One region of the Priestia sp. JNUCC 25 genome, then DNA from elsewhere that is predicted to be linked to it. Evidence: riboswitches for the same ligand, from Rfam matches in the RefSeq annotation. Region 1 holds a riboswitch; each other region holds the start of a gene.

Region 1 (7,523 bases):
TTATACATGAAAAATAGAGTGGAGTTTATTGAGATTTTACATGCGGTTTCTTATATTGGCGCCCGGTTGCTGCTCGTCAACACGCGTTTGACAAACGAAGAAATTAATTATCAGCTAACAGATGCAAACGTGTCGTTGCTTATTGCGGATGAAACATTTTTAATGAGAGAATTCCAAAGTTCCATTACTCAGCTTACTTTACCTGCTTTAAAAAGTTCTCCAGAAGCAGAAACAGGTTTTCAAAAAACGTGGAATCTCGAGGAGACATTCACCATTATGTATACGTCTGGAACAACAGGTCATCCAAAAGGAGTGCTGCAGACATATGGAAATCACTGGTGGAGTTCCGTTGGCTCAGCGCTTAATTTAGGATTAAATGAAAAAGACTGCTGGCTTATAGCGGTTCCTTTGTTTCATATTAGCGGCTTATCTATTTTAATGCGGAGCGTCTTTTACGGAATGAAAATCATTTTAGAAGAACGGTTTGAAGCAAGAGCAGTAAATGAAGCGATTGAAAACAAAGGGGTAACGATTATTTCGGTTGTCACTTCCATGCTATCCAATATGCTTGATGAGTTAGGGGAACGGAAATATCCGCATACGTTTCGCTGCATGCTTTTAGGAGGAGGACCTGCACCGCTTACTATTTTAGAGGCTTGTGTGAATAAAGAAATTCCTGTTTATCAAACGTATGGAATGACAGAAACATCTTCACAGTTCGTTACCCTTTCACCTGAAGACAGTTTGCGAAAACTGGGATCAGCAGGTAAACCATTATTTCCATGTGCAATGAAAATTGTAGATGAAAAAGGAAATGAAACAAGCGAAGCAGGAGAAATCATTGTTAAAGGTCCAAATGTTACAAAAGGATATTTAAATAAACCTGAAGCTACTGAAAAAGCCCTTCAACAAGGCTGGTTCTATACAGGAGATATCGGGAAAGTGGATGAAGAAGGCTTCCTATATGTATTAGACAGACGTTCGGACCTCATTATTTCAGGTGGAGAAAATGTATATCCAGCTGAAATTGAAAATATTTTATTGAAGCACCCTGCTGTTAAAGAGGCTGGTGTAACGGGAGTAGCCGATGAAAAATGGGGACAAGTTCCGGCAGCATGCATCGTTACAAAAGAAGACGTTTCAGATGAAGAATTATCTTTACACATGCAACAATTTTTAGCGAAGTACAAACTTCCAAAGTATTTCGTTCGAGTAGAGGAGCTGCCGCGAACGGCTTCTAATAAAATCATACGCCGGAAGCTATCATCGTTCATACAGAAAGGTAGTTAATCGATGATTATAAAAAAAGTACATCTTTATAAAATTGACATGAAGCTTCTTTCTCCTTTTTCAACAAGCTATGGTACGGTGCAGGATCGAGAATTGATTTTGCTGGAAGTAGAAGATGAAAAAGGTTTTACAGGGTGGGGAGAGGTCGTTGCTTTTTCATCTCCTTGGTATACGGAAGAAACGATTCAGACGTGTTTTCATATGTTAGACGATTTTTTAATTCCTTCGCTTCTTCATCAGCAGCTTCAAAAACCAGAGGATGTTCAAAAGCTATTCAAACCTCTAAAGCGAAATAACATGGCTAAAGCAGCTTTGGACTGTGCTGTATGGGATTTGTATGCAAAGCGGCAAAATAAGCCGTTATCTGAAGTAATTGGCGGAGTAAGGCCTGCTGTAGAAGCTGGAGTGGTAGTTGGCTTAAATGACATTTCCGTAATGAAAGAACAAATAAAGACTTACATGAAAGATGGCTATAAGCGCTTTAAAGTGAAAATTAAGCCGGGTGCTGACTATGAGCTACTGAAACAAATTCGAGATGAATTTCCAAGCATTCCTCTTATGGCTGATGCCAATTCAGCCTATACGTTAAGCGATAGTGATTCATTGAAGAAACTAGATGAATTGAATTTAATGATGATCGAACAGCCGTTAAGTTCTGATGATATCCTTGATCATCGATTGTTACAAAAGCAAATGAAGACGCCGATTTGCTTAGATGAAAGTATTGTGAGCTATGAAGATGCACGTCATGCAATTGAACAAGAAAGCTGTAAGATTATCAATGTGAAAATCGGTCGAGTTGGCGGAATGTCCGTAGCAAAGCAAATTCATGATTTATGCGCCCAGCATGGTGTAAGACTTTGGGTTGGAGGAATGTTAGAAGCAGGGATTTCACGAGCTCATAATATCGCCCTTGCCACACTGCCTTCTTTCACGATACCAGGTGATATTTCTGCGTCGTCTCGCTATTGGGAAAAAGATATTATTAAGCCCGAAGTAGAGGTAGAAGCCGGAGTAATAAAGGTGAAGGGAAAACCGGGGATAGGATACGATATTGATAAAAAGTTTATCAAAACAATCACAGCATTTGAAAAAGAATACAAATAATTAAAAACCGTTTTTTTATGAAAAACGGTTTTTTTTATTGAGGTTGTCAATGTTTAGTAGAAAAATAGGACAAATTTTTTAAAAAGAGCACATTGTTCCATCAAGCGTGTCAAAACATGTTATGATGGAATAGTTTGATGAAAAAGGTCGAAGAGTTTTATCGTAAAAAACAAAATTATTTTTGAAAATAGGTTGATAGTTTTCTAAGTTGTCCTATATAATGTGTTTATAACATAACACAATATGTTGTTTTGAAATCCATAATAAAATACTATATTTTGTGTTTTCCAGTGAAAAAGGTGTCTGATAAAAAGACTTAAAAGGGAATTTGGTGAAAATCCAAAGCTGTCCCCGCAACTGTGAATGCTGATGAAATAAGGAGATCCACTGTGAGTAAACATCATGGGAAGGCCTTAAAGTAAAAAGAAGCATAAGTCAGGAGACCTGCCTTTTTTATGTCGTTTTATCTTCTTCGGGAGGTGAGAGGGTAGAGCGAGGATTGAGAAAAGACTTAGTGTCTTCTTCTATCTTCGTTCTATTCGCTCACCGAGGTACGGTGAGCGATTTTTTATTTTGAAGTGAAGAGAGGAGCCATATTTATGGTGAATACATTAAAGCCTACAATTCTACATGAATTAACTGCATATATTGAACGTTTAAAAAAAGAATTTACGCAGCTTGATTTTTCTTTGTATGAGGAAAAGGTTATTCAAACTGTTACAGTAAAGGAAAATATGACGGACGAAAAGGTTGCAAACGTACTAATTTTGGCAGCCTTAGAGCGTATTTCAATGGAAGAACCCGATTGGACGTACGTAGCGGCAGACGTCTACTTAAACGAACTATATCGAAAAGCAGCGGACAACCGAGGTTACGATAAAAAAGAGAAGTACGGTTCGTTTTATCAGCTTATTCAAGAACTAACAAAAATTGGCATTTATAATAAGCAGCTATTAAAAACATATACAGAAGAAGAAATTAATGAAATTGCTTCAGTCATTATTCCTGAACGCGATCGTTTATTTACATACATTGGATTGTTGACATTAGCAGATCGCTATTTAGCGACATCACATGATAAGCGCGTATACGAATTACCGCAAGAACGTTTTCTTATCATTGCTATGACGCTGATGTCTCAAGAAAAGAAAGAAAATCGAACAGCATTAGTAAAAGAAGCGTACTGGGCGCTTTCTAGTCTATATATGACGGTTGCCACACCAACACTTTCAAACGCAGGAAAGAGCTACGGACAGCTATCTAGCTGCTTTATTGATACGATTGATGACAGCTTACGCGGTATTTATGATAGCAATACAGATTTGGCCACGCTTAGTAAAAATGGAGGCGGAATTGGTGTCTACCTCGGTCATATTAGAAGCCGAGGAAGTGATATAAAAGGTTTTAAAGGCGTATCATCAGGAACAATTCCATGGATGAAACAGCTAAATAATACGGCTGTAAGTGTCGATCAGCTAGGTCAACGACAAGGAGCTATTGCCGTATATTTAGACGTATGGCACAAAGACATCTTTTCATTCTTAGACGCGCGTTTGAACAATGGTGACGAACGTCAGCGCACGCATGATTTATTCACTGGCGTATGTTTGCCAGATTTGTTTATGGAAAAAGTAGAGGCACGTGAAGACTGGCACTTATTCGATCCTCACGAAGTTCGTACGCTGATGGGCTACTCGTTAGAAGATTTTTATGATGAAGAAGAAGGCAGCGGTTCGTTCCGCACTCGTTACGCTGAGTGTGTAAATAATGAACAGCTTTCAAGAGAAACAGTACCTGCTATTGAAATCTTCAAGCGCATTATGCTTTCGCAGCTTGAAACCGGAACGCCTTATATGTTCTATCGTGATACGGTTAACCGAGCTAATCAAAACCGCCACGAGGGCATGATCTACTGCAGCAACTTATGTACAGAAATTACGCAAAACCAAAGCACAACGGTCGTAACAGAGGAAATTACGGAAGACGGAAAAATTATTATTACAAAGAATCCGGGCGATTTTGTTGTATGTAATCTTTCTTCTATCAACTTAGCGAGAGCCGTAACTGAAGATGTGCTTGAACGTTTAATTCCAATTCAAGTACGCATGCTTGATAACGTTATTGAGTTAAATGATTTGCCGGTACTTCAAGCAAAACTAACAAACCAAAAGTACCGCGCAGTAGGGCTTGGCACATTTGGTTGGAACCATTTGCTTGCCTTAAAGAAAATAGCATGGGAAACAGATGAAGCGGTAGCATATTGCGATGAATTATATGAGCAAATTGCTTACTTAACCGTACAGGCAAGCATGAACTTAGCTAAAGAAAAAGGTGCATATCCATTATTTAAAGGCTCAGATTTTGAGTCAGGCGCTTATTTTGAAACACGTAAATACACAAGCGAAGCGTGGAGTGAACTACGTAACGAAGTTCAAAGCAATGGGATAAGAAATGGCTACTTAATGGCTGTAGCACCTAATTCATCAACATCTATTATCGCGGGTTCTACTGCAAGTATTGATCCTATTTTCCGTAAGTTTTATTCAGAGGAAAAGAAAAACTATAAAATCCCGGTGACGGCACCAGATTTATCACCAGCAACAAACTGGTATTATAAGTCCGTTTATTTAATTGATCAGCACTGGAGCATTAAGCAAAACGCCAAGCGACAGCGCCATATTGATCAATCCATTTCATTCAACTTATATGTGCAAAATGATATCCGAGCAAAAGAGCTGCTGGATCTTCATATGACGGCATGGAAAGAAAAGTTAAAAACGACCTACTACGTACGTTCAACATCAAGTGAAGTCATTGAAGAATGTGAAAGCTGTCATAGTTAAAAGGAGTGAATAATTGATGACAAGCATGTTAAAACGAGAATTAATGAACGAAACAGCTCCGAACCGTTCGACAGGAATCATTAACGGCAAGAGCTCAAATATTCTAAACTGGGATGACGTCCGATTTTCATGGGCGTTCCCTAAATACAAACGTATGCTAGCTAACTTCTGGACGCCGTTTGAAATTAATATGGGTCAAGATATTAAGCAGTTCCCTCAGTTAACGGCTGACGAACAAGAGAGCTTTTTAAAAATTATTGGCTTGCTGGCGCTACTGGACAGTATTCAATCAGATTATGCTAGCAAAGTAGCTGACTATGTAACCGATTCTTCGATTAATGCTCTAATGATTATTTTAGCGCAGCAAGAAGTGGTTCATAATCATTCGTATTCATATGTTTTATCAAGTCTTGTACCAAAAGGAAAACAAGATGAAGTATTTGAATACTGGCGCACAGACGAAAAGCTTCGCGCTCGAAATGACTTTATTACAAACGGATATAAAGCATTTAGCGAAGAAGCAACGGTTGAAAACTTTTTGAAGTCTATGGTATATGATGTTATTTTAGAAGGCCTTTTCTTCTATAGCGGATTTGCTTTCTTCTATAATCTTGCGAGAAATCAAAAGATGGTGGCGACATCTACGATGATTAACTATATCAATCGTGATGAACAGCTTCACGTTGGGTTATTTGAAAAGATTTTCAAGGAAGTACTAAATGAAAATCCAGCTTATCGTACGGAGGAGCTAGAAACGTTTGTAGTTGAAACGTTCCAAGAGGCAGCTCGTCTTGAAATTGAATGGGCGGAATCTGTTATCGGAGAAAAATTCGACGGCATCACGATGAAAGAACTGCAGCAGTATATTGAATACATGGCTAATAAACGCTGTAATCAGTTAGGCTTCGGTCGAGCTGCTTTCCCAGAAGCACCGATTGAAAATCCTCTTCGTTGGATTATTGCTTATCAAGAGGTAGATTTAGGGAAAACGGATTTCTTTGAACAGAAATCAAGACAATATACAAAAGCATCAGATGCGAATGGATTTGATGATCTATAAATACAAAAGCTGACTAATTTCCTTATTGATTAGTCAGCTTTTTTTAAGTGAATAAGTCCAAGTTCTAACGCACGTGTCGTAATTAAGTCATCAATTTCTTCTGGAATGTTTTCAAGTGTTCCCCATTTATATGTCCATAAATGAGTAAACGATTGTACATAGATTGGAAAGGTTTGTTCATTTGCTTTTATTGCTTCTTCTTTAAAAAAATGAATCAGTTGTTCAGTTTTCATATTAGTCTCCTTTTTTATGATCTTGAAGAGAGAAAAAAGACAACCCAGAGGCTGTCCTTTTGCGGGTTACGCTTCAGTTGGCTTGAACGTTTTACAGTCTGTTTCATAACTGCTTGCTGCATGTTTTCCGCTATGACTTACCACGTAAATTTCTTCTGCGCTGCAGTGATTTCCATTTTTCCAAAAGTGACAGTTATTTACTTCACAAAGAATGTTTTGTTCCAACGTTAACCCTCCTTTGTATGTGATAGCTATAGTATGGTCAAAATTCAACTAACTTATAAGAAAGGTGGTAGACTTTCATTTTAATTGAGAATTTTTATCAATTAAACATTGACAAAGAGAATCATTCTCAATTAAACTGTGTATATAGTAAAGAATACAAGTTGTTGTCAAATCATTAAATGAATAATTAATTGGGAGGGAACAAACATGTCATCAGTTATGGTTGTAGGAGGAGACAGGTTAAAGCATATTACAGATCGTTTAGCGGGAGAAGGATTTAATGAAGTAATTCATTTAGATGGCCGTAAAAGCAATATGGTGAAGCGAGAAATACCCGAACATATTGGGGTTGTATTAGTTATTACGGATTTTATTAATCACAATATGGCAAAAGTCATTAAAGAGAAAGCAAAAAAACAAAAAAAACCGATTTATTTCGTCAAACATTCATGGAGTGCTATTCGTAAAGTGATTGAGCAAATTTCATGATTTAATTTTTACTTATTATTGAGAATGAATTTCAATTAGGGTGGTGAGACATAGGTGGAACCGATAAAAGTGCATATAAAGACACTCTCTAACGACCACATCGAACAATTTATTCGATGTCCGTACAAATTTTATCAGCAGCAGCTTCTTTTGAAAAAAACATCTATAGATTGGAAACAGCTTGTTCAAGTAACTGTCCATCAAATCATTAAAACATACTATAGCAAGCCCGTTGAGTATCGCTCGAACCTCTATGTTTTACAGCTTATTGAAAAA
Region 2 (7,523 bases), 1.3 Mb from region 1:
AGGCTTATTTAGTTGAAAGCAGCTTTTTAACATCTACTTTTTGATCTTTAACAATCGTATATGTCGCCTGTTTTTTATCTTCAAAGCTAAACGCTTTTATGTAGTCATTATCGTAAATCGTTAAGCCGTACGCATCTTTTCTGTTTTCGACGATTTTTACCCAGTAAGCTTGGTCAAACTTTGGGTCGAGCTCCTTGCTTTTTTTTACTTCTACTTTTGCCAAAGAATGTACGATTTGCTTTATCTCTTTTTTATCATCTACTACACGTTTTCCTTCGTCCGTATCTATTTCAATACGCGTAACGTTTGCTTCATCTACTTTTATGACGTCTTTTAACTGATAGGCTTTCCCGGTATATGTAAAATAAAATACGACAATAAATAAAAGTGCAGCTATAATAATCGTTCTTTTTTTCAAAAGGAACCTCCTTTTCTACATCACGCTGCATTCACGTGATACACCTTTTTATTCCTCCTGTTCCGCAGCCCTTTAGTACAATGCTGCTTCCTACAAGTAAACTATACGTTAATCCCGGAACAGGAAGTACTAACGTTACCATCAACAGTAACATGCCCGTACTTGTAAGAGCTACTCCGGCAGCTCGATTTTTCATTCATTTCACCACCGTTGCTCTGTAAATCTCTTTTTATAAAGTGATAGAAGTAATATTGATCTACTATTTACTTATGTGCTTTTAGCTTATAGTACAGAAATGTCAAAACTTCTACTAGTAAGATCGCTACTTCACATTACCTTCTCTTTTTAACTAACTCATCATGATTTATGAAATAAAAACAGCTCATCTACTGTTGCTCCCAGCTCTGCAGCCAGTTGAAAAGCAAGGGTCAAGCTTGGATCATACTTATTGTTTTCAATTGCATTAATCGTTTGTCTCGATACGCCGCATACTTTTGCCAATTCATCTTGAGACATTCGTTTGCTTTTACGCAGTTCTTTAATTCGATTTTCCACCATTCATCACTCATCTCTAAAATGTAAAAAACTTTTTACATCCATATCTTATATTATCTTCCTTGTTACTGTCAAATATATTTGACAAATCAATGTCTCTTACCTACCTAAAAAGAGATTGAAATATAACAAGATTAATCCAATCTAAAGACGAAATAGATTAAACACATGTTCACCCTCTCAATAAAAAAAGCCGTACTTATTCATGTAAATACCATCTTTACTTTTACATATTTACAATAACTACACAGAAATTAATATAAAAAAGCACAAACTCCTTAAAAGAAGCTTGTGCTTTTTTATTTCATTGTCTGTTTGTTAAAGCTCCTTACTCATATTAAACCACTGCACGCCTGCATGCTGAGACTCCGCTACTCCTTGATTCACATATCCGTTTTTTTCGTAAAACGGAATCAATTCTTCTTTACATGTTAAGGTAACCGTTAAGCGCTGTTTGTTCCGCGCTTGTTTTTCAAATTCTCTTAACAGCATACTCGCAATTCCTTTGTGATGATGCTTGGGATTTATAACGATACCCAAAATACTTTGATGACCGCCTGTCTCAGGGTTCGAAATCGTTTTTTCAAACAAATCATCCGTAATAAACGGAGCTGAAATGACGGGACCGTTCACATATCCGATTATTTCTTCATTTTCTTGGGCGATGATAAACGTATCAGGAATGGTGTTGATCCGCGTGATGAATGCGTCTTTTGAGGCAGCTTCTTCAGGTGTAAAGCCTTTGTTTTCTAACGTAATTAATTGGTTTAAATCTTTTTCATCCACTTGTCTTATAATCATTGAAACGTTTCCTTTCATTATGTATTTCTCTTTTTTCTCTAAAAGCTTCTATTACATATAACTATCTCTTTCTACTATATATAAAAATGCCCAAACAAAAAAGGATTGACCTCTGCATCATACAGAATTCAATCCTACTTCGCTTTTTAATTAACGTCTTGATTATTTAATAAATGCACCAAACGGCTTGCCCACCGGAAGCACAACTCGACCGTAGTGAGTATTTAATACAGCCGCTGCAGATCCATAGAATGAAAACAGAGCAATCAATAGCTCTGACACTGCTGCTAGTAAGTGCGTGTACTCATATGCCACACCAAATGTACTTAGCGATAATCCAATAAATAAGAAATCGATTAACACAAAAATAATAAATAATACTTTATGAGTGCCCATTGCTCCAACTGTCATAAAAACGCTGAAAATCAAGTAGCCGACAAAAGCAAATGCGAGCTGCTTCGGATCCGCTTCTTTTGCGAGCGCTTCCCCAAATGCTCCAAGCTGAATAAGCCATGTCATAGCTACACCTAGCCAAAATAACCCGAAGGCACCAAAAGCAGTTGCGCCGAAGGTATTATTATGTTTGAAATCTTGCATAGACGCGATTAACTGCCCTATCCCGCCTAAAAAAATCGCCCATGGCAATACCAATGAAACACCATCGGTTACCCCAAGCTTTTGAAACGATGCAACAAGTGTCACCATGGCAAGTCCGAATAGACCTAGCGCTGATGGATCCGCTGTTACAATTTTAACGTGCTGCGTGCTGTTGTTACTCATGTTGTACCTCCCTGATTTTAAAAACACCTTTAAAAAGATACAAAAATGTAGGGGAAGTGTCAATGGATATTTTTGGCCTTTTAAAATCCCATAAGAACAAGCAGTGTAGCGGTTACACTGCTTGTTCTTTAATTTCTTATCATTAAACGTTTTGTAATAAATTTTGTCTGGTTTGTTTTGCGGACTCAACCATGACTTTTAAAGCTTCAACCGTCTCGCTGATTCCTCTTGTTTTAAGGCCGCAGTCGGGATTAATCCAAAATAATGCAGGATCAAGTACCTGCAGAGCGCGGTCAATGTTTCGCTGAAGCTCTTCAAGCTTCGGTACGCGCGGACTGTGGATATCATACACGCCAAGTCCGATTCCTTGATTGTACGTATGTTTTTCAAACGCATAAATTAATTCACCGTGGCTTTTAGACGTTTCAATGGAAATCACGTCGGCTTCAAGCGCTTTGATGGCATCAATAATCTCTTCGAATTCTGAATAGCACATATGCGTGTGAATTTGCGTCTCATTTTGCACCGATACCGTGGCTAGCTTGAACGCATACACCGCAGCGTTCAAGTAGCTGTCCCAGTTTTCTCGTTTTAACGGCAATCCTTCACGCAGTGCCGGTTCATCTACTTGAATCATTGAAATGCCCTGACTTTCAAGTGCTTCTACTTCTTTTCTAAGAGCAAGCGCAATTTGATTTGCCACGTCGTAGCGCGGGATATCATCACGCACAAACGACCAATTTAAAATCGTAATCGGACCCGTCAGCATTCCTTTAACCGGCTTATTTGTTAGAGACTGTGCGTAGACCGTTTCTTTGATCGTCATCGCCTGCTCATACGATACATCTCCGTAAATAAGCGGCGGCTTCACGCAGCGAGAACCGTAAGATTGCACCCAGCCAAACTTCGTAAACTGAAAGCCTCCTAATTTCTCACCGAAGTATTCGACCATGTCCGTACGCTCAAACTCTCCGTGCACAAGGACATCTAAGCCGATGTCTTCTTGAATTTCAATCCATTTTTTTATTTCCTCGTTAATGTACGCTTCATATGCTTCATCGCTTAACTCGCCTTTACGCCATTTTAAACGCTCTTTTCGCACTTCTTTTGTTTGCGGAAAGCTTCCAATCGTTGTCGTTGGAAGAAGCGGCAGTTGAAACGCTTCTTGCTGAACGCGTTGACGTACGTCAAACGGCGCTTGACGCGCTGCTTTATAGCTGTGCAGCTGCTTCAGCTCTTTTTGCACGTCTTGATGATTTCGAAAAGATGAACCATTTAATGCTTGAATCGCCTGTTTGCTTACGTTTATTTCTTCTTCTATCGACTCTTTTCCTTGCTGCACTGCTTTTGTTAAAAGCGTGATTTCCTTTAGCTTTTCATCTGCAAAAGAGAGCGCATTTTTCAATACTGGATCAATGGTTTCTTCATTTTTCACCGTGACAGGAACATGTAATAAACTTGATGAAGGCTGCAGAATCAAACGGTCTTTTGATACGGCTTCTTCAATTTCACTAAGCGTTAAAAGCTGTTCGTCCAAATTTTCACGCCAAATGTTTCGTCCGTCAATCACTCCCGCAGCAAGCACTTTATCAGTTGGAAAACCATATTTATTAAGCGCAGTGAGATTTTCGCCTCGGTCATGCACAAAGTCTAAACCGATTCCTTCAACAGGAAGAGACACAACTTCTTTGTAGTGATCAACGCTGTCAAAATACGTTTGCAAAATGACTTTTACATTCGGTGCCGCTTCCTTCAAAGTTTGATAGACTTCTGTGTAAAGCGCCAGGTCTTCTTTTGATAGCGTTGTAGATAAAATTGGCTCATCTATCTGCACCCACTCTACTCCTTCTGCCTGCAGCTCCGCTAAGATAGTTGCATAAAGTGGAACAAACTGCTCAACTACTTCTTTAAACTCACTTTTTTTATATCCTTTTGACAGCTTCACAAATGTTACTGGACCTAGAATAACGGGCTTTCCTTCAATATTCAGCTTTTCTTTTGCTTCTTTGTAAAACTGAAGCGGGCGATTTTCTACAAGAGACGGCGTACATTCCTCAAGCTCGGGTACGATGTAGTGATAATTTGTGTTAAACCATTTCGTCATCGTAGAAGCTACCGCACCTTTTGTTCCTCTCGCGATATCAAAATACGTTTCAAGCGATACTAGTCCTCCGTCATACTCAAAGCGTTTAGGCACTAAACCAAACATAACAGCTGTATCTAACACGTGATCGTATAAGCTAAAATCGCCGACTGGAATCAATTCAATTCCTGCGTCACGCTGTTTTTTTAGATGCGCTAGACGAAGAGCTTCAATTTCTTGAAGAAAGATACCTTTCTCTAGCTTTCCTGCCCAAAACTGCTCAAGCGCTTTTTTCCATTCTCGTTTTTCACCAATTCTTGGATAACCTAAGTTCGAACTTTTTACACTGCTCATTTTTTCCACTCCCTGTATATTTTTTTATCGGTAAACTAAAAAATCTCTCTTTTCGAAATGAAAAGAGAGATAATACGCATACTTAACTAGAGTTGAGACAGCCTGTTTTTCTCAACACGTATTCCTCACTCCTCTCTATATCCCGTAGAGCTTAAGTGCATACAACAGGCAGGTCTCCTGACTTAGGTTCATAGCTTCCTATCCCTTCCCATTTCAACATGAAACAGTGGTTAATAAGTTGCTCCCCATTACAGTGGCGGGACCGCGCCGGCTTTTCACCGGTCTTCCCTTTTAAGCTGCGTACATTCGTTACACAGCACCTGATGCATTTTTATAAAATTGTCCATTCAAAACATATTCACATAAAATAAAAAGCCTCTCTATCACGAATAGAGAGGCATAGTATCTATGAAATCCTCTCTTATTTTTCAAAGCAGTACGCTTTGCAGGATGTAGCACCTTTTCAACAAGAATGTTAAATGGTTGCCGGGCTTCACAGGGCCAGTCCCTCCGCCTCTCTCAATAAGAGTTTTAATTGTTTATAATATTTTGAATGTAGAGTCATCTTAACACCTTAGATTTATGTTGTCAAAAGAAATTTCAAAAAAATTAGTTTTTAGGAGGCGCTGACGCTAATTTTTGCCTTAACAATTTGTAATCGTCTTTTCGGTGCGTTTCAATTAAATCTTTGGCTCCCTGGTGATATCCTGACGAATAAATATACTCTACCGCTGTTTCGATAAGCTTTCTTTTTTCTTCGGCACACTCCCGGTCCATTAAGGGGAACAGTCTACCTAAAAGGTCATTTAAATCTTCCTTGATAAAACGATCAAGTCCTTCTTGCATCTTTTCGTTTGCCATGATTGCTCCTCCATTTGCTGTGTATGTTCTAAGCCTCTATAAACAGGCATTTCACTGTAAATTTTAAGATAAAGTTAAGTCATTAAACAGTATATCAAGTGAATGTTTTTCTTCAATTACATATGTAATACAAATATATGACAAATATAGAGAATATATCATCATTCATTATCTATTATAACGTTTGACTGAGCCTTCTGCTACAAGGTTTCTGTAAACATTATGCATAATATTCCAAAAATCTGCCTGTGAATTACGGGCAGGCTTTCGGCTAAACATAGCTTTCCATTCTCTTGTTTTTACAAACAATTTCTTCGAGGTCGTCCAAAATCCTTCCAAAGAAGAGGTCCTAATATGTTGTACCTGCTTACAAAAAACTCCATAAAATTATAATTATTTAAAATTAAAGGCGGATCAAAATCAAGAGGAGCACCGGCGCCTCCTGACAATACAAAATCAGTGCCTCTTCCAAACGTAAATGTCCCGTTTCTATTTTTTCTAATAAACTGTTCGTCATATGCATGCACGTGGCTAACGAGAACTTTTTTCACGCGGTGTTCTTGAATTAAATCAAAAAATTCTTGACTTTGAGGAGTCGTTACAGGAAACCCTTCAAGATTTGACCACCGGCCAATATTTGGCTGCGCATGCATGGCTACAACGGTATTACGAGGAGCATCCTCTAGCTGCTGCTCTAAATAATTCAGCTCTCTATCTGTAAATCCGTATATTTTATTCTTGGGACTGATGACATTATTTAATGCGATGCACCGAAAGTTGAAGACAGGAATATCAATGACCCAGTGTACTTTTCCGATAGTGGCTCTGAAGTTTTCGAGATTGCTTTCATCAAGGTACAGTTCATCATGATTCCCTACGCATACAAACATAGGAATGTTTGATGCGATTTTTTCGACAACCTTAACAAAGTGCTCCAAATACTCTTTTTTCCCTGTATAGACGGTGTCTCCCCTATGAATAATAAACAGCGGGTTCAATTCCACCGCCTTTTTTAATACAAGCTCAAATTCACCGCTCATCGTGAAACAATTATCGTTTGGTCCGTCACCTCTGCTGTCGCCCCTAAAAACAAAGTTAAATGGACCGGATTTAATTGTTTAATTCTTTGCTTTAATAACTTTTCAGAACGTTCATGAAGCGTCAAATTCATCAACTAGTTAATCCCCCTATTAATAAATAAATTTAGTTAAAAGTAAACAAGCTTACTTGTTTATATGAGAATTTGTTGACGAAGGTCACTACCTTCTTGTAAGCAGAACGCACATTTAGCTTTCGTTTTAGAAATTGCTAGTTATGAATATCTATTAAAGTCCACTCTATGATAAGCTAACCTATCTTTCCATTTTATTAGGCACTAATATGACAGTGTAAAAGCTGAAATCTCTATATCTACTAATAAGAAAGAGGCTGGGGACGAACAAAGGCCGACATGTGCTGAACCGCTTGTTACCCCGCAGTTGATTTCCGTGCAAGGCTTCACTTTCCGCGGGCGTCCGATGAGCCTCCTCGTCGCTTGTGCTCCTGCGGGGTCTCATCTGTTCCGCTTTTCCCGCAGGAGTCTTCGCCTTGCTCTCCAATCAACTGCTAGAAGAAACGAAACAGATGAAACCTGCGTTCACCATAAAAAAACGAACCACTAATCAAACACTT
Region 3 (7,523 bases), 690 kb from region 1:
TGCATAAGGAGGAAGGTCTGGCGGGCGGCGGCTTGAGATGATGTGACCGTCGATTACGACTGCTTCATCATGCCAAATAGCTCCCGCATTTTCCATATCATCTTTGATTCCTGGCGTACTTGTTACGTTTCGGCCATCTAAGATTTTTGCAGAGATTAATACCCATCCTGCATGGCAGATTTGGCCGATTGGCTTTTGCTGTTCATCCATATAACGAACCATTTCAATTACTTCAGGGTAGCGGCGCAGTTTATCCGGCGCCCAGCCTCCAGGTACTAAAATAGCGTCATATTCAGCTGGATCAACATCTTTAAAAGCGTAGTCCGATACGGCTGGAACACCGTATTTCCCCATGTACGTTTCGTTTGCTTTTTCTCCAACTAAATGTACTTCTGCTCCTTCTTCTCGAAGACGCATCACTGGATACCATAGTTCTAGATCTTCAAAGTCTGCACTAACAAGCGCAATAACTCTTTTATTTTCTAAACGCATCGTAACACCTCCGCCATCAGTATAGCATGTTGGAGAATAAGATTGAAAATAAGGGACTAACTTGTACATAATTAAAGGATTTTTCAAGTGCTCTTCAGAAAATTTTTGTATGCCAAATGGTCTAATTTTATATTTTCACTTGACTGGGGACAAACATCACACTACAATGTGTAGTGTGATGTTCATAATGTTGTAAAATTATCCAAATAAGAAAGAGTTTCTGATTTAATCACTACATTTCTTTTTTCGGGCTTTTACACTACATAATGTAGTGTTTTTCAAATACACTTAAAGGAGGAAGTAAAGTGAATAAAAACGTCGAAATTGGTTCACTTATTATTCGTTTAGTATTAGGTTTTACATTTTTAGTACACGGCTTTCAAAAATGGCAAGGCGGGATTGAAAATACAGTAGGGTTCTTCGATAGCTTAGGAATCCCTGGTTTCATGGCATATATTGTTGCAACCATTGAACTTGTAGGTGGGGTTCTTATTATTCTTGGCCTAGCAACAAGAGTTGTATCTGCTTTATTTGTGGCAGTTATGCTTGGCGCCATTTTTACAGCCAAGCTTAAAAGCGGATTTGTTGGCGGGTTTGAGTTTGATATTGCCTTAATTGCCATGTCTGCTCACTTATTTCTTGCAGGAAGCCAGTTCCTTGCTCTTGATGCAGTGGTATTCAAAAAGAAAGAAACTGCCTTTTCTCTTCAAGAAGAAAGCAGTAAATAAAAAAAGAAAGCTTATACTCTCCCAATATAAGCTTTCAGATTAGTCCCCGCCGTTTAAGGCGGGCTTTTTTTATATTTGCAGCAGCAAATTGGCAAATAAAGAAGAACGCTCGGACAACGTATCAATTTGAATATGTTCATATTCCGCATGTATTCCTTTTCCGCATGCTCCTAATCCATCCAACGTGGGAACACCAATGGCCGCTGTAAAATTGCCATCACTTCCGCCGCCCACAGCTGCTTCTTCCAATTTCATACCCAGTTTGGCCGCGATTGATTGAGCACATTCAAATAGCTCTTCCGTTTGTTTAGACTTGACCATCGGAGGACGATTCATTCCTCCCGTTACTTCGAGCTTAATCCCTTTTAAAATGGGTGTTAAATTCAAAATAATATCCGTCATGCGTTTTGCTTCTTCTTCTGTAGAAACACGTAAATCCACGTGCGCTTCTGCATATTCCGGCACTACATTTGTACCGCTGCCTCCCGTAAATGTCCCAACGTTCACCGTTGTACCTTTTTCATAATCTGTTAAGCCCTGCAAGAAAATCACTTGGCGCGCCAGCTCTTCAATCGCATTGATTCCTTCTTTGTGGTGATTACCCGCGTGTGCTGCTCGTCCCCATGCTTTTACGGTGAAAATTCCCGCTCCTTTGCGCGACGTTTTTAACGCGCCTGAACCCGCCACCGCCGGTTCCGCTACTAGCACTGCTTCACTCCTTTGTGCTTCTTCTTCAATGTATTTTTTAGAAGAAATTGACCCAATCTCTTCATCCGAATTGCAGAAAAACACAATTTTTTTATCGAGCGATAAGCCAAGCTCTTGAATCGCTTTAATCGCCCATATAGATTGCACAATGCCGCCTTTCATGTCTAAAATTCCCGGACCGTACAGCTTGTTTCCCTCTGTTCTTAGACTCAGCCTTCCCTTTTCCCATACCGTGTCAAAGTGACCGATAATTAAAAGCTGCTTTGCTCCTTCTCCAATCGTAAATTTCAAATGGTTTCCTACTTCTTTTTCTTCTATGATTTCGTATCCTACCCCCAACCGTTTATGAAACAGCTGCGTTAAATACATTCCACACTGATCTACTAACTCTTTACTGTAGGACGGTGATTCTTTTTTCACAAATCCAACTAAATCTTCAAGCATCTCTTGTTCGTGTTCTTTTAAATAACTAAACACGCTTTGTTCTACCATTACCTGACTCAAATCAATTCCTCCTCCAAACAACCCCTGCTGCTTGCATTAAATGCTTTTATTTATCGTACGTATAACTATGTTCTACGTTTCACATAACGACCTTAAATTATCCTTAATTATAATGGTTTTCAGACAATTTTCCATCCTTTAAATACAGATAATACTTTAACTTATTCATAACCGACCGAAAATAGCCATAAACTTCAACAAATTCATACAAAAAAGCTTCAATCTTCAACAGATTAAAGCTTTCGTTTGACTAATTGACATTTATTTTAATATTTTTCCCTTTTGACTTCACACTCACAAAAACAAACATAGACACTAAAAAAATAAACAGAATAACGCCAACCATTTCAAAGTTTACTTCGGCCCATGGGTTAAAGAAAGTGAATGCTAAATAGAATGACACACCATACGCGAGGACAACAATAACCCAGCCCATCAAGCGGGAAGCAGATTGTCCAAATTTACTCGATTCATTCACCATTTTATGTACAATCATCGAATCGATTGTATCTGTAAGCATCATACCAAACATAAACACTAGTCCTAACAAAAGCGGCGTATACTTGCCTGCGTTCCCTACAGCTAGAGACCACACGGCCGTTTGACTGACCGTTTCGGCTGCTAAAGCGAACAATGCTCCTACAAGAATAATTAAAAAAGGATTCGTTGTTCCTTTTGCGATTTTCGGAATAAACTTTCCTTTTAACCCGCTCAGCTGAAACTCTTCCTCTTTATTTTTGGTTCGAAGCAAATGATATGTGTTTAATGTCCCGATTAGAAAGAGAGAGATAATGGATACCCAAGATGCAAAATGATCGAAATACGATGGAAACGTAAAATTCTTCATCACCACGCCCAGCACTCCGGCCGTGACGGCCACCATTCCTCCGTGACCTAGTGAAAACAGCGTTCCGACCCAAGGGGCAAAACGGCTGCCCATTCGCCAATTATATCGAGTCTGGCCATCAATAAAAGCTAAGTGATCTGCATCCAATCCGTGCCTGATTCCTAATAAAAAGACAAGTAAAAAAACTGATAAACCTTCCATTTCCTACACTCCTTTTTTTAAAAATAAAACGTAAAAAAGCCTCAATTCTATAGAAATTGAGGCTGTGTCGGCATATGAAAATAAACAGCAATTGCTCACTGCGTACCTTGATACACCGCCTCTTTCCTAGAAGAGTCAAGTGTACAGAATAGGTAGGTCTCCTGGCTTGAGATCATCATTTTCTACCGCCTTCCCCGTTTTGAGTGACGATAAGATAGAAAACTCCCTGCTTACAGTGGCTGGACCGCTCGAGATTTGCACTCGATTCCCTGTTACCTCTTACGCTATGTAAGAGCACCTAAACTGTGCGAATAATTCATTTTCTTCCTCATTATACTAGTACCTCTTACAAATGAATAGAGAAAATTCAAATAAAAAAGCCCTGCTAAGCTTTACATGCTTAGCAGGGCTTTTTAAAGCAATTAAACTACTTCTACCGTTACGTCTACGTTACCGCTGATTGCTTTTGAATACGGGCAGTATGAGTGAGCTAGGTCTACATATTTTTTCGCTGTTTCTAAATCTAAGCCTTCGATATGAGCTTCAAGCGCTACTCCAATTTTCACTCCTTGATCAGCTTTATCAGGAAGCAGCTGAACAGTAGCTTTTACTTCACTGCTTTTGATTTCTACGTTATGTTTTTTCAACATAAATTCTAACGCGCTGTTGAAACAAGCACTGTATCCAGCTGCAAACAGCTGCTCTGGGTTTGTTGCTGTTGTTGCTTCTCCACCAAGCGCTGGAGGTGTTGCAACGTCTAAGTTAAAGATGTTATCTAAAGAGTGAACTTCTCCTGTTCTTCCACCTGTGTTAACGACTGTTGTTTCATATAAAGCTTTCATGTATAAACCTCTCCTCTTTTTCGTTAATTTTATTAAAAGTTTTTTATTTATCGTCTCTGTAATTTAATTGTACACAATTTAATTTTAAAAAACAAGTATTAAATACATTAAAAATTTCCCAATAAAAAAAGCCGCTTATTTGCGACTTTTTCTTAATAATATTGAGACTGTTCGTCATAAGCTGATTTTCGAAAAATAGACAAGTTGGTAATAGCCCTCATCAGTTTCGTATTAAAAATAACATAATGAATAAACAGCGCCAGCACGCAGCCTAAAACGGCTCCTGTTAACACATCGAATGGATAATGAACGCCAACCCATACGCGTGAAAAGGCAATGAGTACGCCCATGACAACCCACATGCGCCCTGAACGTTTGAAATGCAGCCAAATGGTAAAAGTGATAACTAATGCAGATGTAGCATGATCGCTTGGAAATGAAGAATTTGCGGCGTGATCAATAAGCTGATTCACGTGGTGAGAGATAAACGGACGATCTCGATAAGCAAATAAACTAATCACTTTATTGATAATGACTCCTGTGGCACAAGCACATAAAGCTTGAAATGCTACAACACGGCTGCCGTTTTTATTAATAAGTAAAAACAAGCCGAGTAAAACGATAAGTACATACTGGGCATAATCTGCAAAGAATACCATCAGCGAATCTAGAGGCTTTACGTGTGAGGCATACTGATTCACCGCGTGGAAAATGGTATAATCTACTGAATTGATAGCTGATAACATAATCGAAATCCTTTCTTATTTTTAAATGTCATTAGCTATCTTATCAGTTTCTTGAGAAAATGAACATTATTTCTCGGGCTATTGATGATATATTTAGTAAATAACTATTGATTTCCTTACCATTTATACAACCCGAATCTCTCCGTGCTATAATGTACGCAACTATACATAGACACAAGGGGGAATTTTTGTTGAGTAAAGGCAGAATTTTAATTGTAGAAGATGAGCGCAAAATTGCTCGTTTAATTCAGCTCGAGCTTGAACATGAAGGGTACGAAACGGGCATGGCTTACACTGGAACAGAAGGATTGGCAGAGTTTCAAGAACACGATTGGGATTTGCTGCTTTTAGATGTGATGCTTCCTGAACTGAGCGGACTCGAAGTACTTCGTCGCATTCGAGCAAATGATGATCAAACGCCCGTTATCTTATTAACAGCTCGAGACGCCCTTCCTGATAAGGTAAGCGGACTAGATTTAGGAGCGAACGACTACATTACAAAGCCTTTTCAAATTGAAGAGCTTTTTGCACGCATTCGCGTATGGCTTCGCCATCCTGCATCAACATCGCCTGCTGAACAAGAAACGGCCACTCTTCAACTAGGCAATTTAGTCGTTAACGAAAAAACGCGAGAAGTCACGCGTGAAAATGAAGCTATTGAGCTGACTCCTAAAGAATATGATTTGCTTGTCTATATGCTTCAAAACAACAATCAAGTGCTGAGCTTTGAACAGCTTCTTACAAACGTGTGGGGATTCGATTACTACGGAGACACCAATATTGTATACGTATACATTCGTTATCTGCGCAAAAAGATTGATGCACCATTTTCAACTCCTTACATTCAAACAGTGCGCGGCGTTGGCTACATGCTGAAGGAGTAGCTTATGAAACTACAAACAAAGATTATTCTTACATCAACTGCACTGCTTTTTATTTTACTAGTAATTGCAAACAGTTCGATTTACTTCATTTTCAAGAAGACCATGGAAGACAACGCAATTGAACGTTTGCAAGCAGAAACAAGCAATGTAACAAATGGGCTAAAGCAAACGAGTGCGACGGTTAAACAAGCCAATTTGCTTCGTGCCTATTTGCCTCCTAACGGGATGATTCGTATTTTACCTAAATCCGGCAGTCCTTTAGTTGTATCCGTTACGGATCAAACGAAAGAGCTTCAGGACTTACCTTATTCCTATTATTCAAATGAACAAACAAGCATCAAAGAAGATGATGGTCATCTATACGCGATTTCACACACCCCTGTCATTTGGACGAACGGTGAAGTTGTTTCTTTGGAAGTCACGGAACAACTGGCAGATGTGGAACAATCTCTGCAGACATTAAAATTTATCTTGCTCATTGCCTCTCTTGTTATATTAATTCCAACTATATTTGCTGGACGGCTTTTAAGTAAAATTATTTTGCGGCCTATCAAATCTCTTATTCATACTATGGAAGAAATTCAAGTGTCTCGCACATTCAAAAAAATTGACCTCTCTTCTCCTTCTAAAGATGAGTTAGATCAAATGGCCAACACCTTCAATAATATGATGGATTTATTAGAGGAAAACTATAAAAAGCAAGAGCAGTTCGTATCCGATGCTTCTCATGAATTAAAAACACCCCTGACCGTTGTAGAAAGCTATGCCAATATGCTAAAACGCTGGGGAATGAAGCGGCCGGATATTTTAGAAGAAGCCATCGAAGCTATTCACTCTGAGTCTTTACGCATGAAACAGCTTACGTCTCAAATGCTGGTGCTTGCGAAAGATGAGTCGCAGTGGGAGCTTCACCTGGAACACGTAGATGCGGCGGCGGTCTGTAACCAAACAATCAAGCATCTAGAACAAGCCTTTGAACGAACCATTTATTTAAATATAAAAACGGATCATCCCGTCGTAACAGCGGATGAAAAACGCTTAAAGCAGCTGCTGTACATCCTCTTAGATAATGCCATTAAATATAGTGAAAAAGCGGTAGAGGTAACCATAACAAGAAGCAAAAGCTTTATGATTACGGTCACAGATCAAGGAATTGGTATTCCAAAAGAAGACTTATCAAACGTGTATGAACGCTTTTTTCGCGTAGATAAAGCAAGAAATCGAGAAACCGGTGGTTCTGGACTTGGATTATCCATTGCTCGAAAGATTGTAGAAGCTCATAGCGGGCGTATTGAGATTAACAGCCAAGAAGGAAAAGGGACATCAGTAACGGTTTCCTTTCCTCTTTGATTTCTCGCCTTTTCTTAGAGATTTTTAAGAATTGCCTGCTATACTACTTTTTAAGATACTGGAGGTGAATGTATGAAGAAAACGGTGCTTTTTATACTTATTTTTCTTGCTGTTGGTTCAGCTTGCTTTTACGGAATAGCAAAAGCAGTGAATCGTCCTGATACACTTTTATCCGAATCTGACGTCAGCAGTATGATTCAGCAAAAATATGGCGGCACTAT
Region 4 (7,523 bases), 2.1 Mb from region 1:
AATACTTAGCGGTTGATATGGGTGCTATGGGAGATGGACAATCTACTGATGAATACACCGTGTCTATTTGTGTAAAAGATTCAAGCGGCCCATATCATTACGGTTTGAGAAGGCATTTGGTGGAGCTAGCTAAGCAGCATGATATTCAGTACAAATTAGATATTTATCCGTTTTACGGATCAGATGCTTCTGCTGCTATTCGTGCCGGACACGATATCGTACACGGCTTAATTGGTCCAGGAATTGATTCTTCTCATGCGTTTGAGAGAACGCATCAAGATTCATTGAATCATACGTATAAGCTTCTTTATTACTATGTGCAGTCGAACATGGTTCTGCTTTAAGAAAGGAATATTTAATTAATGTATTTTTATGCAAAATAAAGAACAGGACGGGATTGTGATGTCTGTCCTTTCCTTTCCTAAAAAAGAAGCCGGCTGTCCGGCTTCTTTTTTTAATAAATACTATATATTTTTTTACTGGTGAAGCAACAGTGGGTTAAAAAAGCACCTTTTTTAAAGAGGTACAATACTGCTTAAACCTTTTGTACATTGTGTTCATTTACAGAAGTTAAAATGTTTTTAAATTTTTAAAAGTTTCTTGTGACAAGTTTTGTAGAATGGGTTTTCAAAAGGAAATGGTTTCGGCATAATGTGGATATAGCGATCACTACAATAATCGGAGGCGAATCTTTTCATGTGGGTACTGACGGTATATGCTGGAAAAGAAATGAAAATGTTTGAATTTGAAACTGAAAAACAGGCGAGAGAAGCTTTTGCTAAAACAAATGGCTGTAAAGTTCTTTCAGAAGTTGTGTATTATAATGATCCTCATTTAACATTAGTAGCTATATAATGAAAAAACAAGAGCTGATTTTATGCTCTTGTTTTTTTATAGATACTTGTATCTTCCGAAAAGAATAGAGTTGAAATAAAAAAAAATGTACGCTATGATATGGTAGTTACTTCTATTATTCTGATAGTTTAAAAGGTTCATATATATCAAACAGCAACAGTAAAGATGCCAAGAAGGCTTAATAGGGAAACTGGTGAAATGCCAGTACTGTCCCCGCAACTGTAAGTGTGGACGAACGAGTATAACCACTGTGAAAAAATCACGGGAAGGTTCTCAAGTAGAATGATACACAAGTCAGGAGACCTGTCTTTATTGTGAAGTTTCTATTTCTCCGGGGAGCGGGAAGGGAAACGTTGGCTTAAAGTGGCATTCGTGTACACTCTTATTCTGACGTTTTACCCGCTCGCATATTAGCGAAGCGGGTTTTTCTCATATCCTAAAACTACATATCGTGCAAAAAAGGTGCGCAATGTTCACATTGCGTTAAATGGGAAGTCTGGTGTAAAGCCAGCGCGGTACCCGCCACTGTGAAGAGGAGCTGATTGCATATGCCACTGTATTCGGGAAGGCGCAATCAAGTGATGAATCGAAGTCAGGAAACCAGCCTTTTTCTAATGCGAAGCTTACCCTACGGGATATAGGTGGAAGTGCAAAAACTTAGTTTGAATTTTCTGCGCCTCTATCATTGATAGAGGCGCTTTTTTTAGTAAAGGAGCGAATGAGTGTGACGACGTGGAACTTAAATGGAACAAAACATCACGTATTGATTTGTAATGGAAGCAGCTGTATGAGAAAAGGTGGAGAAGAAGCCACGCAGGCTATTCGAAATAAAGTGACGGAACTGGATTTGGATGAAACGGTTCATACAACGCGTACGCGCTGTAACGGACGATGCAAAGATGCTCCTGTAGCTATCGTCTATCCTTCAGGAGATTGGTACAAGCAGGTCACTGAAACCGTGGCTCACCGGATTGTCAAAGAGCATTTAGCAGGAGGCTGCAGTATAAAGGAATCGCTTATTTATGAATGTGATCAAAATGGTTTCGTTTCTCCGGAAAACAGTGACTCCATAGAAGGAATTGACAAAGTAAAAAGTAACGCATAAAGGAGGAGCTAGCATGAAAGGTAAACTGTTAGTTATTGGATTTGGGCCAGGAAGCTTTGAACATATTACACAGCGAGCAAGAGAAGCCATTCAAGAAAGTGATATGATCATCGGTTATAAAACCTATGTGGAACTAATTCAAGGACTGTTAACGAATCAGCAAATTATTAGTACGGGAATGACCGAAGAAGTAAGCCGTGCACAAGAAGCTGTAAAGCAAGCTGAAGCGGGCAAAACCGTAGCTGTCATTTCAAGCGGAGATGCAGGAGTATACGGAATGGCAGGCCTTGTGTATGAAGTGTTGATTGAAAAAGGCTGGAAAAAAGAAACGGGCGTAGAGATGGAAGTAATTCCTGGCATTTCGGCTATTAATTCATGCGCATCTCTCCTTGGAGCGCCCGTGATGCACGATGCTTGTACGATTAGTTTAAGTGACCACCTTACGCCTTGGGAGCTAATCGAAAAAAGAATTGAAGCAGCTGCACAAGCAGATTTCGTAGTGGCTTTTTACAACCCAAAAAGCGGAAGACGAACAAGACAAATTGTTGAAGCGCAAAGGATTCTATTAAAGTACCGTTCCCCTGATACGCCTGTTGGTCTTGTTAAAAGCGCTTATCGTGACCGTGAAGAAGTCGTAATGACCAACTTAAAAGACATGTTAAACCATGAAATAGGCATGCTGACTACCGTTGTTGTCGGAAATTCATCTACATTCTTTTACGACGATTTAATGATTACACCGCGAGGATATCAGCGGAAATATACCCTCAACCAAACGGAGCAGCCGCTAAGACCGCATCAGCGACTTCGAAAAGAAGCAGAACCATGGGCTCTCGATCAAGAAGAGACTGTAAAGCAAACAGCTTCAGCTATTGAAGCAGTTCAGAACACAAGAGAAGAAAAAGCAACTTCACGAGCTCTTGCAGAAGAAGCGCTTCAAGCAATTTTAGGTGAATCCACTTCTGCGGTCGTACACCAGCCAATCGAGTCTATCTTTGAAGTAGCAGTTAGTCCAGGACTTGCAAATAAGAAATTCACGCCTGTTCAAATGACAACACTAGCGGAAGTTGTTGGTGAAAAAGGTACGATGGAGTATACACCTGACCATCAAATTAAACTGCAAATTCCAACGGCTCAGCCAGATGTGATTATTAAAAAGCTCCAAGCAGCTTCCTTTTTACTATCTCCGGTCGGAGACGTGTTCACAATCAAAGCGTGTGATTTTTGCGATGGAGAAAAAAGCGATGCTATTCCACATACGGAAGAATTACAAAAGCGCCTCGGGGGAATGGACATGCCAAAAGAGCTGAAGCTTGGTATCAATGGATGCGGTATGGCTTGTTACGGCGCTGTTCAAGAAGATATCGGCATTGTCTATAGAAAAGGTGCGTTTGATTTATTTTTAGGAGCTAAAACGGTTGGACGCAATGCGCATTCAGGTCAAATTGTGGCGGAAGGCATAGCACCCGATGAAATTGTTGAAATAGTGGAGAACATTATCCATGAATATAAAGAAAAAGGTCATCCTAATGAGCGATTTCATAAATTCTTTAAGCGTGTGAAGAACGTTTATGGATTCGACTATCAAGATATAACACCAAAAATAAAAGTAGAACCAGCTCCGTGTGGAGATTAAAAAATAGGAGGACATTATATGAAATCAGTTTTATTTGTCGGTCATGGAAGCAGAGATCCTGAAGGGAACGATCAAATTCGGGAATTTATTTCGACTATGAAGCATGATTGGGACGCATCTATTTTAGTAGAAACGTGTTTTCTAGAATTTGAACGCCCAAATGTAAGTCAAGGCATTGATACATGTGTGGCAAAAGGAGCACAAGATGTAGTTGTAATTCCAATTATGCTTTTGCCTGCTGGACACTCTAAAATACATATTCCGGCGGCTATAGATGAAGCAAAGGAAAAATATCCACACGTAAACTTCGTATACGGACGTCCCATTGGCGTTCATGAAGAAGCCCTTGAAATTTTAAAAACGAGATTACAAGAATCAGGAGAGAATTTAGAAACTCCAGCTGAAGACACGGCTGTTATTGTCTTAGGGCGAGGAGGAAGTGATCCTGATGCAAACAGTGATTTATATAAAATTACGCGCCTTCTTTGGGAAAAAACAAATTATAAAATCGTCGAAACTTCTTTTATGGGCGTGACCGCACCACTGATTGATGAAGGCGTGGAGCGATGTTTGAAATTGGGCGCTAAAAAAGTGGTTATTCTCCCGTATTTCTTATTTACAGGAGTATTAATTAAGCGATTAGAAGAAATGGTGAAGCAGTATAAAATGCAGCATGAAAACATTGAGTTTAAGCTAGCCGGCTATTTCGGTTTTCACCCAAAACTGCAGACAATTTTAAAAGAACGTGCTGAAGAAGGATTAGAAGGTGAAGTGAAAATGAACTGCGATACGTGTCAATATCGCCTCGGCATTATGGAGCATATTGATCACCACCATCATCACGATCATGACCATGACCATGATCACGGACACCATCACCACGATCACCATCACGACCATCAACACCGTGAAGATAAGGTCGGCGAGCTAAAATGATTTTATTGTTAGCCGGAACTAGCGATGCACGTGCATTAGCCGTGCAAGTGAAAAAAGCAGGTCATGAGGTTACGGCAACGGTTGTAACCGAAAACGCAGCTATCGAATTACAGCGTGCAGAAGTGAAAGTGAAAATTGGACGTCTCACAAAAGAAGATATGACGGATTTTGTAAACGAACATCGTGTAAAAGCTATTGTGGATGCAAGTCATCCTTTTGCGGAAGAAGCATCTAAAAATGCTATCGGTGCGGCTGCTGAAACAGCGATTCCTTACATACGCTATGAGCGGGCTTCGCAGGCTTTTACCTATGATAATATGACGATGGTTTCTACGTATGAAGAAGCAGCAGAAGTAGCAGCTGAGAAAAAAGGAGTTATTATGCTGACAACAGGCAGCAAGACGCTGCAGGTTTTTACAGAAAAGCTGCTTCCTCTTTCAGATGTACGGCTTGTTGCTCGTATGCTTCCAAGGCTGGATAATATGGAAAAGTGCCAGCAATTAGGATTTCCGCAAAAAAATATTATTGCTATTCAAGGGCCGTTTACAAAAGAGTTTGATCGAGCGCTGTATAAGCAATACGGAGTGACAGTCATGGTCACAAAAGAAAGCGGAAAAGTTGGATCTGTGGATGAAAAAGTGGAAGCAGCTAAAGAGTTAGGCTTAGATATTATTATGATTGGGCGACCGAAAATTGAGTATGGGACCGTGTATTCCACGTTTGAAGAAGTGGTTCATGCTTTAGTAAACCAAACTAGGAGTTGATTGAGATGGATTTTCGTACAGAATTTAAACCGTTAACTGTTCAGCCTCAGCAAATTGAAGGAAAAAGTTTTGAAATGATTACAGAAGAGCTTGGGCCTCATCCGTTTACAGACGAACAGTACCCAATTGTTCAGCGCGTAATTCATGCGTCTGCAGACTTTGAGCTTGGACGCAGCATGCTGTTTCATCCGGATGCGATTCAAGCAGGAATTAAAGCCATTCGCAGCGGCAAGCAAGTGGTTGCAGATGTACAAATGGTGCAAGTAGGAACAAACAAGCAGCGAATTGAAAAACACGGCGGTGAAATCAAAGTTTATATTTCAGATCCGGACGTAATGGAAGAAGCAAAGCGCTTAAATACAACGCGTGCAATTATTTCTATGCGAAAAGCCATCAAAGAAGCAGACGGAGGAATTTTTGCAATTGGGAACGCACCCACAGCTTTACTTGAATTAATTCGTTTGATTAAAGAAGGAGAAGCGAAGCCTGGGCTTGTTATTGGTCTGCCGGTAGGATTTGTTTCAGCAGCTGAATCTAAAGAAGAACTTGCAAAACTTGACGTGCCGTTTATTACAAACATCGGGCGAAAAGGCGGCAGTACGGTAACGGTTGCTGCATTAAATGCAATTTCAATTCTTGCAGATCAGGTGTAACGCATGAAGGAAGTACCAAAAGAACCTAAGAAACTCAGAGAAGGCTATACGACGGGCGCTTGTGCAACGGCAGCTACGAGAGCAGCTCTGCTTACGCTAATTTCAGGAGAAGTGCAAGATGAGTCAACGATTTACTTACCTGTCGGCCGCTTTGCTACATTTCATCTTGAAGAATGCGAGTATCGCACAAGCAGCGCTGTAGCTAGCATCATTAAAGATGCTGGAGACGATCCCGATGCCACGCACGGAGCGCTGATTATTTCTGAAGTTTCGTGGTGTAATGGTGCAGACATTATCATTGATGGAGGAGTGGGAGTAGGGCGTGTGACAAAGCCCGGCCTCCCAGTTCCTGTCGGTGAGGCAGCCATTAACCCTGTTCCAAGAAAGATGCTGAAAGAAACGGCTGAGCAGCTTCTAGCTGAATACAATATACAAAAAGGCGTTAAGATTGTCATCTCGGTTCCTGAAGGAGAAGAAATGGCGAAAAAGACATTAAATGCGCGTCTAGGTATTTTAGGAGGCATTTCGATACTGGGGACGCGGGGGATTGTCGTTCCGTTCTCAACAGCTGCTTATAAAGCAAGTATCGTGCAGGCCATCAGCGTTGCTAAAGCGAGTAATTGTGAGCACGTTGTCATTACGACAGGGGGCCGAAGCGAAAAGTATGGAATGAAACAGTTCCCTGAACTTCCGGAAGAAGCATTTATCGAAATGGGAGATTTTGTTGGATTTACTTTAAAACAATGTAAAAAGCAAGGAATGAAAAAAGTGTCGCTTGTAGGCATGATGGGAAAGTTTTCAAAAGTCGCGCAAGGCGTTATGATGGTTCATTCAAAAAGTGCACCCATTGATTTTAATTTTTTAGCAAAAGCGGCTTCTGAGTCAGGCGCTTCTGCTGAACTGGTAGAAGAAATAAAAGGTGCAAACACAGCTTCTCAAGTGGGAGATTTAATGACGCAAAGCGGTCATCATCAGTTTTTTGAAAAACTGTGCGAGTACTGCTGTTTATCAGCATTAAAGGAAGTAGGGGACGGAATCGATGTCGATACGTCTCTTTACACATTAAAAGGAGATTTTTTAGGACAGGCGGTGCAACATGGCAATTAAAATTATTGGAATTGGTGACGATGGGAAGTTAAGTTTGCTTCCTATGTATGAACAGTGGGTGTATGAAAGTGATGTGCTAATTGGAGGAAAGCGTCACCTGGATTTTTTTCAAGATTTCGAAGGAGAAAAAGTAGCGATTGAAGGGGGTCTTTCTCCTCTTGTTGAACGTTTAAAAAACGAAGAAGGAAATGCGGTTGTGTTAGCCTCAGGCGACCCGTTATTTTACGGAATTGGGAGCTATCTTTCTACGAAGCTAGACGTTGAAATATATCCTTATTTAAGTTCTATTCAGCTTGCATTCTCACGTCTAAAAGAGCGATGGCAAGACGCTTATTTTACAAGCGTGCACGGCAGAAGCATGAAGGGACTGGCTCAGCGCATTGACGGCTATAAAAAAGTGGCGATTTTAACCGATGAGCAAAATTCTCCTAGTGCTCTGGCAAACTACTTATTATCATTCGGCATGA

The links. A riboswitch is a leader RNA that binds a small molecule or an ion and turns the genes downstream of it on or off. The one in region 1 is predicted to bind cobalamin.
Region 2: another riboswitch for cobalamin. It lies ahead of metE (5-methyltetrahydropteroyltriglutamate--homocysteine S-methyltransferase); the one in region 1 lies ahead of JNUCC25_RS24520 (ribonucleoside-diphosphate reductase subunit alpha).
Region 3: another riboswitch for cobalamin. It lies ahead of JNUCC25_RS01670 (HoxN/HupN/NixA family nickel/cobalt transporter); the one in region 1 lies ahead of JNUCC25_RS24520 (ribonucleoside-diphosphate reductase subunit alpha).
Region 4: another riboswitch for cobalamin. It lies ahead of JNUCC25_RS13265 ((2Fe-2S) ferredoxin domain-containing protein); the one in region 1 lies ahead of JNUCC25_RS24520 (ribonucleoside-diphosphate reductase subunit alpha).

The regions. Positions count from the first base shown of each region.
Region 1 is NZ_CM132211.1:4,675,043-4,682,565, reverse strand. Features, by position in the region: gene JNUCC25_RS24530 (o-succinylbenzoate--CoA ligase) at 1-1,290, shown strand, start outside; gene menC (o-succinylbenzoate synthase) at 1,294-2,397, shown strand; cobalamin riboswitch at 2,678-2,863, shown strand; gene JNUCC25_RS24520 (ribonucleoside-diphosphate reductase subunit alpha) at 2,997-5,240, shown strand; gene JNUCC25_RS24515 (ribonucleotide-diphosphate reductase subunit beta) at 5,257-6,300, shown strand; gene JNUCC25_RS24510 (hypothetical protein) at 6,330-6,533, opposite strand; gene JNUCC25_RS24505 (DUF1540 domain-containing protein) at 6,600-6,758, opposite strand; gene JNUCC25_RS24500 (DUF2325 domain-containing protein) at 6,966-7,247, shown strand; gene JNUCC25_RS24495 (hypothetical protein) at 7,302-7,523, shown strand, end outside.
Region 2 is NZ_CM132211.1:3,408,161-3,415,683, forward strand. Features, by position in the region: gene JNUCC25_RS17730 (DUF5301 domain-containing protein) at 5-418, opposite strand; gene JNUCC25_RS17735 (hypothetical protein) at 450-614, opposite strand; gene JNUCC25_RS17740 (helix-turn-helix transcriptional regulator) at 776-976, opposite strand; gene JNUCC25_RS17745 (GNAT family N-acetyltransferase) at 1,292-1,792, opposite strand; gene JNUCC25_RS17750 (acetate uptake transporter) at 1,937-2,554, opposite strand; gene metE (5-methyltetrahydropteroyltriglutamate--homocysteine S-methyltransferase) at 2,697-4,991, opposite strand; cobalamin riboswitch at 5,142-5,330, opposite strand; SAM riboswitch class I at 5,410-5,520, opposite strand; gene JNUCC25_RS17760 (hypothetical protein) at 5,601-5,852, opposite strand; gene JNUCC25_RS17765 (metallophosphoesterase family protein) at 6,152-6,892, opposite strand; gene JNUCC25_RS17770 (hypothetical protein) at 6,889-7,026, opposite strand.
Region 3 is NZ_CM132211.1:303,648-311,170, reverse strand. Features, by position in the region: gene JNUCC25_RS01685 (type 1 glutamine amidotransferase domain-containing protein) at 1-492, opposite strand, end outside; gene JNUCC25_RS01680 (DoxX family protein) at 798-1,220, shown strand; gene JNUCC25_RS01675 (M20 family metallopeptidase) at 1,290-2,453, opposite strand; gene JNUCC25_RS01670 (HoxN/HupN/NixA family nickel/cobalt transporter) at 2,683-3,480, opposite strand; cobalamin riboswitch at 3,615-3,797, opposite strand; gene JNUCC25_RS01665 (organic hydroperoxide resistance protein) at 3,903-4,322, opposite strand; gene JNUCC25_RS01660 (undecaprenyl-diphosphatase) at 4,475-5,068, opposite strand; gene JNUCC25_RS01655 (response regulator transcription factor) at 5,221-5,952, shown strand; gene JNUCC25_RS01650 (HAMP domain-containing sensor histidine kinase) at 5,956-7,302, shown strand; gene JNUCC25_RS01645 (PepSY domain-containing protein) at 7,375-7,523, shown strand, end outside.
Region 4 is NZ_CM132211.1:2,596,479-2,604,001, reverse strand. Features, by position in the region: gene JNUCC25_RS13275 (M42 family metallopeptidase) at 1-344, shown strand, start outside; gene JNUCC25_RS13270 (hypothetical protein) at 697-855, shown strand; cobalamin riboswitch at 1,002-1,180, shown strand; cobalamin riboswitch at 1,299-1,478, shown strand; gene JNUCC25_RS13265 ((2Fe-2S) ferredoxin domain-containing protein) at 1,580-1,960, shown strand; gene cobJ (precorrin-3B C(17)-methyltransferase) at 1,974-3,596, shown strand; gene JNUCC25_RS13255 (sirohydrochlorin chelatase) at 3,615-4,532, shown strand; gene cobK (precorrin-6A reductase) at 4,529-5,296, shown strand; gene JNUCC25_RS13245 (precorrin-8X methylmutase) at 5,302-5,949, shown strand; gene JNUCC25_RS13240 (cobalt-precorrin-5B (C(1))-methyltransferase) at 5,953-7,056, shown strand; gene JNUCC25_RS13235 (bifunctional cobalt-precorrin-7 (C(5))-methyltransferase/cobalt-precorrin-6B (C(15))-methyltransferase) at 7,046-7,523, shown strand, end outside.